DNA from 2 places in the Pseudoalteromonas sp. 31A1 genome. Region 2 is predicted to be linked to the other one. Evidence: riboswitches for the same ligand, from Rfam matches in the RefSeq annotation. Region 2 holds a riboswitch; the other holds the start of a gene.
What was found. A riboswitch is a leader RNA that binds a small molecule or an ion and turns the genes downstream of it on or off. The one in region 2 is predicted to bind lysine.
Positions count from the first base shown of each region.

Region 1: it holds a riboswitch for lysine, as region 2 does, so the genes downstream of both, dapA (4-hydroxy-tetrahydrodipicolinate synthase) here and lysC (lysine-sensitive aspartokinase 3) in region 2, are expected to answer to the same signal.

Region 1 covers NZ_WTKY01000008.1:95,958-103,265, forward strand. Annotated here, with positions in the region: gene acnB (bifunctional aconitate hydratase 2/2-methylisocitrate dehydratase) at 1-934, opposite strand, end outside; gene GQR52_RS09960 (OmpA family protein) at 1,218-2,273, opposite strand; gene GQR52_RS09965 (protein adenylyltransferase SelO family protein) at 2,663-4,072, opposite strand; gene GQR52_RS09970 (DNA-3-methyladenine glycosylase I) at 4,084-4,779, opposite strand; lysine riboswitch at 4,972-5,171, shown strand; gene dapA (4-hydroxy-tetrahydrodipicolinate synthase) at 5,362-6,246, shown strand; gene GQR52_RS09980 (2,3,4,5-tetrahydropyridine-2,6-dicarboxylate N-succinyltransferase) at 6,262-7,002, shown strand; gene GQR52_RS09985 (PLP-dependent decarboxylase) at 7,002-7,308, shown strand, end outside.
Region 2 covers NZ_WTKY01000007.1:160,452-167,759, reverse strand. Annotated here, with positions in the region: gene GQR52_RS09535 (2-hydroxyacid dehydrogenase) at 1-526, shown strand, start outside; gene GQR52_RS09530 (sodium-dependent transporter) at 622-1,944, opposite strand; gene GQR52_RS09525 (4'-phosphopantetheinyl transferase superfamily protein) at 2,086-2,844, shown strand; gene lysC (lysine-sensitive aspartokinase 3) at 2,917-4,320, opposite strand; lysine riboswitch at 4,396-4,568, opposite strand; gene nhaD (sodium:proton antiporter NhaD) at 4,670-5,917, opposite strand; gene GQR52_RS09510 (hypothetical protein) at 6,140-7,308, shown strand, end outside.

The DNA of each region.
Region 1 (7,308 bases), on a different contig from region 2:
ACGGATAAATGTCGATTTGCTCACCCATGTTAAGCTCATCAACATTTAATTCGATTGGTAATGCGCCTGAATCTTCCATTGTATTGAAGAAGATTGGAGCAATTTTATTACCTAAACATACACCGCCAACACGCTTGTTTGGTACGAACGGGATATCATCGCCCATAAACCAAAGTACAGAGTTAGTTGCAGACTTACGAGAAGAACCCGTACCCACAACATCACCTACGTAAGCAAGTGGTAAACCTTTCGTTTTTAATTCTTCAAGCTGAGTAATTGGACCAACTTCGCCCGCTTTATCAGGTGTAATACCGTCACGTTCAATTTTTAGCATTGCTAAAGCATGAAGTGGGATATCTGGACGAGACCATGCATCTGGTGCAGGTGACAAGTCATCAGTATTTGTTTCGCCAGTTACTTTAAATACAGTAACTGAGATCTTTTCAGCAACAGCTGGTTTATTAGTAAACCATTCTGCATTTGCCCAAGACTCGATAATTTGCTTAGCGAATGTGTTACCCGCTTTTGCTTTTTCTTCTACATCGTAGAACGCATCAAACATAAGTAATGTATTTGAAAGGCCTTTAACTACGATTGGTGCAAGTGTTTCGTCATCAAGTAGGTCAATCATTGGCGCGATATTGTAACCGCCCAACATTGTACCTAATAATTCTGCCGCTTTTTCTTTAGAAACAAGCGGAGAATTAGCTTCACCTTTAGATACAGCGGCTAAAAAGCCTGCTTTGATATAAGCTGCATCATCAACACCTGCTGGTATACGGTGGATGAATAAATCTAAAATGAATTCTTCCTCACCTGCCGGTGGAGTTTTTATTAATTCAATAAGATCAGCTGTTTGCTGAGCATCTAATGGCGCTGGTACGATACCTAACGCGGCACGCTCTTCTACGTGTTTACGATAATCTTGTAGCACAATATTGCCCTCTTGGTGACGTGAAAGTATTCGGTAGCGCTTCATGCGCAAATAAGTTACCCAATACTTATAGTATTCTAACGCGTGATTATAAAGCTTTTATAGTTAGATGAAAATCCATCCAGTTACGCAACTGATTATACCGATTATAAATACTATGAATAGTAGTTGTAGTAAAATCTATTTTCATGAATGTTTGTTAAGTAATAATCATTACTATTAACTAAATTGCAGACATAAAAAAACCCAGCCTAAGCTGGGTTTTTATTACAAACTATTTTAATTAACGTAAAACTTTAACGTTTTTGATAGTTTTGATATGCGCTTCTACACGACGGTTTTCTGCGTTTGCAGCTTTAGTGTTAGCATCATTTTTAAGACGCTCTTCACCTAAACCAACTGTAGTAATACGGTCTTTAGCAATACCTTCAGAAACTAATTGCTTAGCTACTGCGTCAGCACGCTTTTTAGACAACCATTTGTTGTAAGTTGCTTTACCTACAGAAGAAGTATGACCTTCTAAAAGTACTGTTGTATCTGGGTACTCTTTTAAGAATGCAGATACTTTTTCAATATCATTTAAGTACTGAGTAGATACTGCTGAAGCATTGTTAGGGAAAGTCACTAATAAGCTTACAGTTACTTCTTTGTCTTCATATAAAGTACAACCAGTGCCATCAACTGCATCAGTCATAGGTGTGTTAGCACACTTATCATCTGCATCAGCAATGTTGTCGTTGTCGCTATCTAAAGGAGCTACAGCCACTTCAACAACTTCAGGAGCTGGTTTAACTGGCTCTACAGGAGCTGAATTTTGACCAAATAAGTAGTTAATACCAATTTTAGCGCCTACATCTGTGTAACCACGGTCAAGACCTTGGTATACAGCTGTTTCAGCATTTACAAATAAGCCATCTGTAATGAAGTGTTGGTAACCAACACCTGCATTTAAGAATGTGTTGTCATCAACTACATCAATTTCTTTAATACCGAAAAGACCGTAGAAAGGACCGCCATTTAAATGGTAAAGAGCATCAATACCGTAACGCTCGCCATCGATATTATTGCGGTTGCCAGCAACTTTATCAAAAGCATTAAAATCCATATCTGCATATTCAAGACGTGCGCTCCAGTAGTCACTGAAACGGTAACCAGCTTCTACACCCCAGCCAGTTGATTCATTTACGTCAAGACCAGCTTGATCACGCATGTTTTTCCAAGATGCGTCGTAGTAGTCGCCAAATGCGCCAATGTAGAAACCAGGCTCTTTATCAGCAGCGAATGTAGATGCGCTAGTTGCAGCCAACGCGATTGCAATTGTAAGTGATTTTAATTTCATTGTTTTCTTCCCATTTGAACAATTTAAAATTGTAGCTAATCGATACTAGCTCAATCAGTTTTATATAGACTAACTGAGCCTTTGTTAATCAATACTTAACGAAAAATAAAGTTTATAAATTTTTTAATGCCCTGTCACAACACACATCCACTTACTATAGGCGAAATTAAAACTTTATTGAAAAATAAATATAGTAGTTTTTTGTAAATTAGTACTGAACAAGGAATGTGAGAGCAATTAAATTAAATGCTCTCAGAAATGCAAAGAAATATTGCTTGGCTTTAATTCGGCGCATAATACCACCAGAATTAACATTCCCCTACATATATGCACATTTTTGATTAAAAAATGACTCTTTTTAATCATGTAGTTATATTCAAGGTTAGTAATTAAGTACCACAAAAAGTCTGGTAATCATTATCATTTATCGGTGCAGCCTGAAATTCTGATAGCTTTTCGTCATCAGAATACGGATTTCCCACTATTTTCATAAAGCGCTTTAGTAACTCACTAGACCCTGCAGCATTATACTCTGCAATTATTTTTTCGATCATGTGGTTACGAGGAATTACACGAGGATTTGCCGCTCTCATTACTTCATAACTATTATTGTCAGTTAAGTTTACCCACTTAGCTCTCCATTCGATTAGCGACTCGGGTACTACTGTTTCTCCTTTTAAGGATTCAGTAAGCACATCAAAGGTATTGGTGTAGTCGAGCTGGTTATCTTTTAATAGCGTTAATAACTCTGCAATTAACTCACTTCCGCTTGCATTTTTTGCACGCAAGCCCATTTTTTTCTCCCACATAGCCGTAAACTCAGCATTAAACTGCTCAGCAAAGCTATTAATGTATGGCGTCATTAACGAAACAGCTTGCTCGTCATCATCACTAATAAGCGGTATTAAGCTCTCAGCTAAGCGTGCGCAGTTCCAGTTAGCTATATTAGGCTGGTTACCAAAGGCATAACGACCTTGTTTATCGATAGAGCTAAACACGGTGTCAAAATCAAAATTATTCATCATGGCGCAGGGGCCGTAATCAATGGTTTCTCCGCTTACTAGCGTATTATCGGTATTCATTACTCCATGAATAAAACCAACGCGCATCCAACTAACCACCAATTCAACTTGGCTTTTAATTACAGCGCCTAAAAAGGCTAAATAGCGTTGTGGCCCTGTATCTGTTATTTCTGGGTAGTGTCGTTCAATAGCTAAATCAGCTAAATTTTTAAGCCCTTCAACATCGCCTTGCGTCGCTAAATATTGAAATGAGCCAACACGAATATGGCTCGTTGCTAAACGAGTCACTATGGCACCTGCTTGTGGTGGATTACGATAAACCGTTTCACCACTACCAACAACCGCTAAGCAGCGTGTGGTTTTAATGCCTAGTGCATGCATTGCCTCGCTCATTACGTATTCACGAATAGCAGGACCAAGAGCACAACGTCCATCTCCCCCTCTTGAGTAAGGAGTAGCACCAGAGCCTTTTAATTGAATATCCCACAACTGGTTTTTATCATCATTAATAGCGCCCAATAAATGCGCTCGCCCATCGCCTAAACGTGGTGAAAAATGTCCAAATTGGTGCCCAGAGTAACCAAGTGCTACCGCAGGAATCGCCTGTTTCTCGTTACCGCTAAAAGTGCTAGCACGCAAATCAGCTGCAACGTTAATATTAAACTCTTTTGCTAAGCTCTCGTTCCACAGCAATAACTGAGGAGAGGCAACGCTTGCAGGGAAATCTTCTATCGCAAAGTTTTCCGTAATGTCTGTGTATCTTGGCACTAATTTCATGGTAATTCCTATTATTGCTGACTTATACCAACACGGTTGTCACCAACGCCATAAGCAACAATTAAACTTAACTCTTGCATACTTAAGCCGCTTTGCTTTTGCATTTCATTAAAAAAAGCTTGGGCAGCACTCAGTGATTTTTTAGTTTGTAAGCCGCCGTCTATAATTTTATGAGCACGTAAGTAATTCTCTACATCGCGTGATAGTAAAAAAGTATCTTTACCAAGTGCTCGTAGCGCATAAGGTCCTGTATTCCCGCCTAAACGCGAACCATGTTTTTTTAAATACGCCCATAAACCAATAATATCGTCTGCTGGCCAATTAGCGACAAACTGGCTAAAACTGCCATGTTCCCCTGCTATTTCGTGGATCATGTAAGCATTTTCGGTAATTGTTTTTACTTTTTTATAGTTACGAACGATTCGCTCATCCGTTGCTTTTTGTTCCAGCATATCAGGTGGCATCATTAATAACTTATCAACGCTAAAATTCCAAAAAACCTCTCTAAAGCCTGGCCACTTATTATTAATGACTGACCAATAAAAGCCGCTTTGAAATACTTTTCGAGTAAATTCCTCAAGCCAATCGTCGTCACTTAACGTGCTTAGTTGTTTTTTAGATAGCGGTTTTGCAAGTAATAACTTAAGCATTTTTTCGGAGCCTTTTCGCTCTACCGCTCGCTTATAAATATCGCTAAATTTTTCCATACTAATTAAATACCTCACTACTTATATTGCTAGTGTACGAGAAAAGCACCCAATACGTAACCACTCCCATTATGGATGAATGAATATGCATTTAGTCGCTTGACACCTAGACGGCTAAAATGCTTTAATCGCCGTAATTACCCTATTTAAATTGCACAGGTTTGTAAGTTTTTACTCTACAAACAGGTGTAAAGGGCTAGAAGAGGTGCGTTATTCAGGTAGCGTATGTTAGGAGCGCAAACTCCAGTGAGCATACGTGAGGGGAATTAACGCCGAGAAGTAACCACTTTTGCGAGGTGTTTATTTCGGGCGACTAGGTTGAACCCTAGCGACTGTCACCAATAGCTGCTTATAAAAGCAGCTTATTAGTTTGGTGGAGAGCTTCTGGTCTTAAATATTAAGGCCGTGCGCCCTATTATTTTAAGCCCATTCGCTCTTCGAATTATTAGTTCGAACGACGTTAATGCGGCTCCTTCCATAAAGCTTTTTAACTCTTCGAATAATACCAATTGCATTAAATTAGTTATCGCTAAAATGATCACGTTTTTAATAAAGTTGGTACAAATTATAAGTTCGTGAGAGATGATCAACAACTTCAATTTAAACGACTACTCATTGTGGACCGCGCTCGTAACGCCATTTGATCAACATGGCGATGTTGACTACAACACGTTAACTAAACTGGTTAGCGATCAAGAAGCAGCACATAACGGTATTTTACTACTTGGCAGTACGGGCGAAGGTTTAGCACTAACGCTAAAAGAGCAACAAGCCATTGTTGAACACGTATGCCAGCTAAAACCAGCAGTACCACTCATGGTTGCTGTGGGCGGTAGTAACTTAAAGCAACAAATTGAGTGGGTTAACTACTGTAATACACTACCTATTCATAGCTTTTTACTTGGCTCGCCGCTTTATGCAAAACCCGGTGCTATAGGTCAAACCCATTGGTTTGAAAGCCTACTTAATGCAAGTGTTCACCCGTGTATGCTTTATAACGTACCCGGTCGAAGTGCTATTAGCATTCCAACGGCAACAATTCAAAACTTACAAAATAATAAAAATTTATGGGCGTTAAAAGAAGCGAGCGGCAGCATTGCTCAGTTTGAAGCTTATCGCCAAGCTGCGCCTAATTTAGCTATTTTTAGTGGCGACGATGCGCTAATGCCTTATTTTGCTCAAGCTGGCGCAAAAGGTTTGGTGTCGGTAGCTGCAAATGCATGGCCCGCACAAACTCACGAGTTTGTTAAACGCAGCTTAAGTGGTCAACACCCTAATTTATTTGCCCAGTGGTCAAGCGCTATTAATAGCCTATTTGCTGTTGCAAACCCTATTCCCGTAAAGGTATTGATGCATTTGCAAGGTCGCTTAAGCAGCCCGCAACTTCGTCCACCTTTAACACACCTTGAGTTAACTCAAACCGATTGCATCACAACTGCAAACAACACCATTTTATCTTGGCATTAAATACAGGTTTTTATAATGAGCTGGTTAGAGCTATTAAATAATTTAGAATCGGGCGCAGTACGCGCAGCATCACAAAACGAAAGCGGCCAATGGCAAGCTAACGTAGAAGTAAAACAAGGCATTTTGGATGCCTTCAAAAATGGCACTAATACTGAGTTTGCAGGTGGTTTTGTTGATAAACATAACTTAGCTCCGCAAGAATTTAGTACTGACGATGGCGTACGTATGGTGCCGGGTGGCTCTAGTGTTCGCCGTGGTGCTTATGTTGCTAAAGGCACGATTATTATGCCACCAGCGTATGTAAACATTGGTGCATACATCGACGAAGGCACAATGGTAGATAGCCACGCATTAGTTGGCTCGTGTGCACAAGTAGGTAAAAACGTACATTTAAGTGCTGCAGTGCAGCTTGGTGGTGTACTTGAGCCAATTGGTGCAAGCCCAGTAGTTGTAGAAGACGACGCCTTTATTGGCGCTGGCTGTATTATTGTTGAAGGCGTAGTCATTAAAAAAGGCGCAGTACTTGCCCCAGGCGTGCGTTTATCAGCAACTATTCCGGTATACGACTGCGTAAACGAGCGCCAACTCGATAAAGGCGAGCCAATCCCAGAATTCGCGATCGTAATACCAGGCTCTCGCCCTGCGTCAAACGAGTGGGCGCGCGAGCAAGGCTTAAGCATGTCGTGTGCGTTAATTGTTAAATACCGCGACGAGAAAAGCGATGCATCGTTATTGCTAGAAGAGGTTTTACGATAATGAGCTTTTTGAGCACGCCTATCAAAACCGCTGTAAATACAATTACACAACAACTTGATACACCTTTTTTTGTTTACGACCTAGATCAACTAAACACGCATCTTGCACGTTTAGTTGCGCAAACCGATGTAAAACTGTGGTACGCGGTAAAAGCAAATCCACTGTCTAAAATTATTCAAAGCTTAGACAGTGCTGGCTTTAATTTTGACGTAGCAAGTAAAGGTGAGCTTGAGCAAGTGCTAGCACAAGGTATTAGCTCACAGCGCGTGCTCAACACAGGGCCTGCAAAAAGCCCTAAACAAATTA
Region 2 (7,308 bases):
TTGCGGTAAAATTGGCCTTGCGCTGTGCAACATTTTAAATGGCTTTGGTGCTAAAGTATTAGTGTGCGACCCATACGCACAACCTGGCAATTATACTATTACCGATATAAACACCTTGCTTAGCCAAAGCGATGTGATTTCTTTGCATTGCCCACTTACCGAGCAAACTCATCATTTAATAAATGACGAGGCGTTTAGCAAAATGAAAACCGGCGTTATGCTTATTAATACCTCACGAGGCGCACTGCTTGATAGTAACGCGTGTATTAGCGCGCTTAAAACTAAAAAACTAGGCTACTTGGGGCTCGACGTATACGAGCAAGAGTCGGAGCTATTTTTTAAAAATCATAGCGACGAAATAAACCAAGACGATATATTTTCGCGCTTAGTGAGCTTTAAAAATGTTTTAGTAACGGGGCATCAGGGCTTTTTTACCCAAGAAGCACTTACCGAAATAGCAAACACAACCCTACTTAACGCGCTGGAAGTAAATGAAGGTAAATCTTTAACTAATGAGGTTTTATAAAGACCTAGGCTTTACCTAAACAACACGCACAAAAAAGCGAAGTGCGTTTTAAACTCACTTCGCTTTTTTAAGCTGTTTTTTTAGCTTAGTTATAATTAACCAAAGGCAACGTTTGCAAATACCAAGGTCATTAATATTGGGCAAACAAAACGAATATACTGAGCAAACCAGTAATGTAAGCCGGTTGTTGCTTGATGTAATTTGTTACCACGTTTCCACATCCAGCCTACAGTAATAAAGTAAAACAAGCCCATAAGCGGTAATTGGTATTGGGTAAATAGCATAATAACTAAGCCAAATAACCAATCAAAATTTAATATAATGGCGCTTGCACACACAAGTACAACGGCGCTCACTGCCCATGTTGCTTTGGTGCGGCTAACGTTATGGTTTTCGACTAAAAACGCTACCGGAATTTCGGTGGTCGATATAGTTGACGTAACCGATGCGATAGACATTAATACAAAAAACAATAAACCAACTAATAAGCCAATTTCGCCCATGGTGCTAAATAGTGCAGGTAAAATAGCAAAAATAAGTTGGCCTTCGCCAATCAGTTTACCACCACTAAATACCTCGACACCGTTGTGCTGCGCCACATAAATAGCAGGAATAATAAGTAACCCTGCTAAAAACGCAACGCTGGTATCAAGTAAGGCTACACCTGCGGTGAGCTTAGGTAAATTAGCATCGGGCTGTAAATACGAGCCGTAAATCATCATACAACCTACACCTAACGAGAGCGAAAAGAACGCTTGCCCCATTGCGGCAATAATTAAATTAGGGTCGAGTATTTGGCTAAAATCAGGAACTAAATACGCGGCAAAGCCTTCGCTTGCGCCATCAAGTGTTGCAATGTAGGCAATTAAACCAACAAGCAGCACAAGTAACAGTGGCATTAAACGGCGCGACCAGGTTTCGATTCCCGATTTAACCCCTTTTAAAATAATACTGGCAGTTAAAATAAGCATAAGCGGCGTAAATACAAAATTACGCAGCACTGAGTCGCTATGTAAAAACTCGCTTGCGCCTGTAAAACCAAAAAAGGTGGTTATGGGTTCAATAGCGTACGAGAGCATCCACCCTGCCACTATTGAATAAAAACTTAGCATAACAACTGCGCCCGCAAGGCCTATGTAACCGGCTGCTGCACCTACTTTACGGTTAGTGTTTTGCCATGCATCGCCCAATGCTTTTACAGGATTAGCTTGTGCTTTGTGACCTAAATAAAGTTCGGTATACAGCGCAGGAAGCGCAAGTAAAAATATAACAATAAAGTAAACCAGTAAAAAAGCACCGCCGCCATGGTTGGCCGCTTGCGTAGGAAAACCCCAAATATTACCCAAACCCACTGCTGCGCCAGCAGCGGCTAAAACAAAACCGAGTCGGCTTTGAAACCCATCACGCACTTGTGCCATACATCTACAAATCTGTTATTATTTTGATTGTTGTGAATTAAACCATATTTCATGCCAGCTGAGTAATAAAATTGTACCCAGCCTTTATTAGTGGCGTTAACCGCTCACAATATCAGCGACTTCTTTTGCTTTAGGGCTTTTATGACTGAACACTATTTTAAAAACGCCTTGAGTATTACTTCAACTCAATTGGCAAATTTGTCTTTAGCGAGTAACAGTATTTTATTATTTAATGCTAAAACACTTGATCTTAGTGACTTTAATTTACCCGATTGCTTAAGCCCATTTGAGTTAACCATTATAAACCGCCGCAAAAGCCCGCCAGCTAAGCAAGAGTATTTAGCGACGCGGTTATTGTTAAAACACCTTATTAAAGTAACGCAGCCGCAACATGCGCACGTAGCCCTTAATAAAATGAGTACCGAATTTGACGAGGCAAGCTCAAAGCTGCAAATACATTTAAATGGTAATATTATTAACACCTGTATTTCGCATTCGCATGGTTTGGTTGGGGTCGCGCTAAATTTTGATAAAAGTGAGTTTGGGTTTGATATTGAAAAAGTAAGCCTAAAGCGCCCGTTTGAAAAGCTCGCTAAGCATTTTTATCATAATGATGAAATTACACTTATCACTGAGCCTACTAATACCCAAGCCCAAGCAGATACATTTTTTAGAATTTGGACATTAAAAGAGTCACTTGCTAAAGCCACCAGCCGCCCTATTGCAAAATTACTTAGCCCCAATGTGTTTGACGAATTACATAGTGCAAAGCTGAGTGCTTGCAGTAATAGCATTACTGTAGCTGATAGCAGTGACAGCAATGTTTGTTTTGATGTAAGTGTGGTGCATAAAAAAAGCATCGACTGGCGATGCTTTTTATTAACTGATTTTATTAAGTGATTTTATTAAGTGATTTTGTTAAGTGACTTTATTAGGTAACTTTAATAAATCGCTTTCCTGAATAACCGCTATTTAAGCAGCAAAATCGTTTTCTAATAAACGGCTATGAATAGACTGTACTACGTTATCTGACTCAGTTTGCTCTACTAAAAAGCACAGGTTGTGCTTACTAGCACCGTGACAAATTAGTCGAATGTTAAAGTCTTTTAGTACACTCATTAAGTTCATTTCGTGTTGGCGTAATTGAATCTCAGAGCCAATAAGTGCCACCAATGTTAGGTTGTTTTCTACCGACACATGGCAAAACTCTGCAAGCTTATCGAGGCATTCTTGATCAAGCTCTGGGCGCGATGCGTTTTGCGCGTTATCAAGGGTTATAGCTACGCTGATTTCTGATGTGGTTACCAAATCTACCGATATATTGTATTCACTTAATAGTGTAAATACGCGTGCTAAAAAGCCGCTTGCTAGGAGCATTTCGGGGCTTTTAAGCGTAAGCAATATTTGGTTTTTACGTTGCGTTACTGCGCGTATACCTGGTTGCTGCGATTTTTCGCGCTCAATCCATGTACCACCACGCTCTGGCTCTCGGCTAGAACCAACAAACACGTTAATGTGGCTCCGGCTTGCAGGTAATATAGTTGCTGGGTGCAATACTTTTGCGCCAAAGGTCGCCATTTCAGCGGCTTCGTCAAAACTTAAACGTGCAATTGGCGTCGCTTTTGCGCACAAACGCGGGTCGGTGCTAAAAATACCCACTACGTCGGTCCAAATATGCACGCTTTTAGCGTTAATTGCTTCAGCTAAAAGTGCAGCGCTGTAATCTGAACCACCACGTCCAAGCGTTGTTGTTTGACCGTATTCGTCACTGCCAATAAAGCCCTGAGTCACAATTACTTGAGCGTCTAATAACGGGATTAAATGTTCTTTAGCGGCTTGCGCTGTGGCTGCAACATTAGGCGTTGCTTTACCAAATTGGCTGTCGGTTTTAAGCACCTTGCGCACATCAAAGCGATCGGCGTTTAAACCTTGTAAACGCAACACCTGAGCAAATAAATAAGACGACAAACGCTCACCAAAGCTAAGTAGCTCGTCGTGTTGCTGATCGGTTGTTAGTGACTCTTGAGCCAATGTTTGAAATGCTTTTAGGGTTTCGTTAAAGCCAACCGCTAAATCGGCATCTAGCGATAACTCATCTAAAATAATGTGTTGAATAGCAAGCACGCCGTTTATATGCTCTTGGCGCTCACTTGAGGTAATACTTGGTTTGCACAGTGCAACTAAGTGGTTAGTTACGCCGGCACTAGCGCTCACGGCAACAATACGTACGCTTTTATCTGCAACAATAATTTCGCTACAGCGACTCATCGCTTCAAAGTTGGCAACACTTGTTCCGCCAAATTTGGCAACGATGTAATCTGATTTTGCGCTTAACTCTGTTTGAGGCACTGTTTGTGGCGCTGATTGGGTAGTCATTTAGTCTCCTTTCGCGATATCCAAATCGCAATAAAACAAGAAGAACTTGGCAAAGGAATGCTTGAAGATAAGTCCACTGCCAGAAGCTCTCCACCTATATTGGTGACAGTTTTGAGGATTCAGCCCCATAAACCGAAAAACAATGACGACGTACCATTATTTTCCTCGGCGAGTACTTCCCTCCTTAATGATCATCGGCATTCGTCGCCTAACATTAAGTACCTAAGTATCGCACCTCTTCTGAATGCTTTATTAACCAGTGGCTAATAAAACAAAACCCCACTAAGTAGCGGGGCTTTGAAAGTTATCGTTTAGACGTCTAGCTGTCAAGCATTTAATAATTTATGCATCAAATAAAACTGCCCATGTAATACGAGCCTGCATAACCTACGGTGTAGCAAATTAATAAATGCAGCGATAAACGCAAGTAGCTCATAAAGGTAAGCGCTTTAACTTTGCTCATGGCAATAATGCCCGCAGCCGACCCAATGATAAGCATTGAACCGCCCACGCCCGTTGCATACGTAAACGACAACCAGTGTTGTTGGCTCATTACTATATCGGCTTTTAATAAAGCAGCAGTAAGCGGTACGTTATCGACCCCTGCTGATAATATGCCCATTAAGTAGTTTGCGTACTCGGGTGCCATTACCGTATATAGGTCGGTAAATTTACTCAACATACCAATTTCTTTAAGTGCGCCTACAAGTAAAAGTACACCTACAAAAAACAATAATGTGTCGTATTCTATATCGCGAACAAAGTCGATTATGTCTTTGTTAATGTCTTTTTTGCGCATTAAAAATTGCGCGACTAAAAACATCACTGATAAGCCAAACAAAAAGGTGAGTAAAGGCGGTACGCTGTAAACTACACTCAGCATAAGTGTGCTCACTACGGTAGATAAAAATATAACAGCAATGGTAATGTCGGTTTTTTCGATGCGGGTTTTACCTGCACCAGCAAACTCAACACGCCCTTTCATACCGATAGATAGTAACGCGGCTAGCAACATAACGCTTGCAAGAGCTGGCGCTATAAGTAGTAATAAATGAGCAATGGTTACTTTGCCGTCTAAAAATATCATCAGTGTGGTTACGTCACCTGTTATTAGCGATACCCCACCTGAGTTAACCCCAAACACAATAAGCGTGGCGTATTTAATGAGCTTTTTAGGTTCAAGTTTTAACGACATAACAACCGCGAGCGATATAAGCGTAGCTGTTACGTTGTCTGAAATCGACGAAAACAAAAATGCAAAACCACCCACCAAAAACATGAGCTTTTTTTCGCTAATACTTTTTGGCATAACACGGTGCACAATATTTTCTATAAACCCCTTTGAATTTAAATACGCTACAAAGGTCATCGCAGCCATTAAAAATAGCCATAACGAGGCGATTTCTAAAATATTTTCATTTAAAAGGTGTTGAATCGTATCGGGGCTTTGCCCGTGTAGAGGGTATATAAAAAGAAGAATCCAGCAAAGCGTACCAAAAAACAGCGTGGTTTTAGCTTTATTAACATGGATTATATCTTCTATAACGATCAGTAAAAATGCAATCGCTATCAGGGTTAGAATAATCGAGGAAACCATGGTAGTTAAACAACCTTTGATATAGTTTTAAAGAACACACAAATAACATTCCATTTCATGTGCCTATTTTCGGCGCGAATTTTAGCACTGCCTCTATGCAAAAACTATTATTAAATGGTCTTAAAAACGAATACTATATACAGACAAGGTTAATTAAAAATACGTAATAATGAGTCTTCTAAAAGAACTCAATAATAAAATACTAGGATGTTGTAACCTCTTATGATCCCAGCTAAAAAGCTACTAAACACCATAACTGAACATTGGGGTGTACTAGAGCTATTATTTAAACGTTTTAAAATGGCTGACTTTAGCCTGAAAGACGTACAAAACGCCATTAAACAAAAACAGCCTACTTGGTCAAACGAGCGTATTTATAAAGAAACAAATCGTTTGTTAAACCAAGATATTTTAATTCCACTGGCTAAATCATCGCAGCTTGAAATAAATCGTGCTATTGCCGACTTTGCTACGTTTTTACTGCAAGAAGAACATTTAGGCTTAGCGCAAGAAATTAGCGTATTAGTCGACGACCTTGCACGTTTAGGTAATCGCCTAGATAACGCTGGCGAAATAGAAGACTTTGACGATTTACGCCGCTATAGCCGTATTATGGATGATCGGGTGCGTAAAATAATGAAGCTCTATGCGCACAACGAAAACGCCATTTTAAATATTGTTGAACAAGCTAAATCTAATAATGCGGTGCAATCGCTGCAAAAGCGTTATAAAGCGGTAATAGAAGCCTTTGACGAATACATAGAGCCAATGCTTGAAATGGTTGATATTCGTGGTGAGTTTCATGCATGTTTTACCCTCATTGAAGAGCAAATAAGTAAACAAATACTGCACATTGAGCGCTCAGGTAAAGCCTACAACGACAAACGCATGCTGGAGCAATTACGTACACGCATATTAGAAATGCATTTAGTGGGCCGAGAAAGCTTACGTAAAAGTGCCGATATGCTTATGCCGCTGCGCGAAGAGTTACGCCGTAATAACTTAATTACTCGCCAAGCAGCCAAAGTACTTGGGCTTGTGCGTAAAAATGGCGTAGACAACATGCTAAGTGCTGTGCAGCCACATTTTGTAAGCGACGCACAGCGATATTCGCTTGGTCAGCAACGCCATATTGTGGCTTACATGGCAAGCTTGGTTGAATTTGAACACGAAGAATACCAATTGCCTGACCAGCAAGACGTGCCTGCATTTGTTACGCCTAATATTCCTGACTACAACGATGTTAAAACCAGCTTTGCTAAGCGCTTTAATAAAAAACGCAAAAAACCGCAGCCCTTGCTGCAATTTTTAGACGAAAGCTACCCAAATCTCGATGCCGACGAAATGCTATTTTTGTATCAAAAATTAGTCAGCGACAGCGATATTAAAAT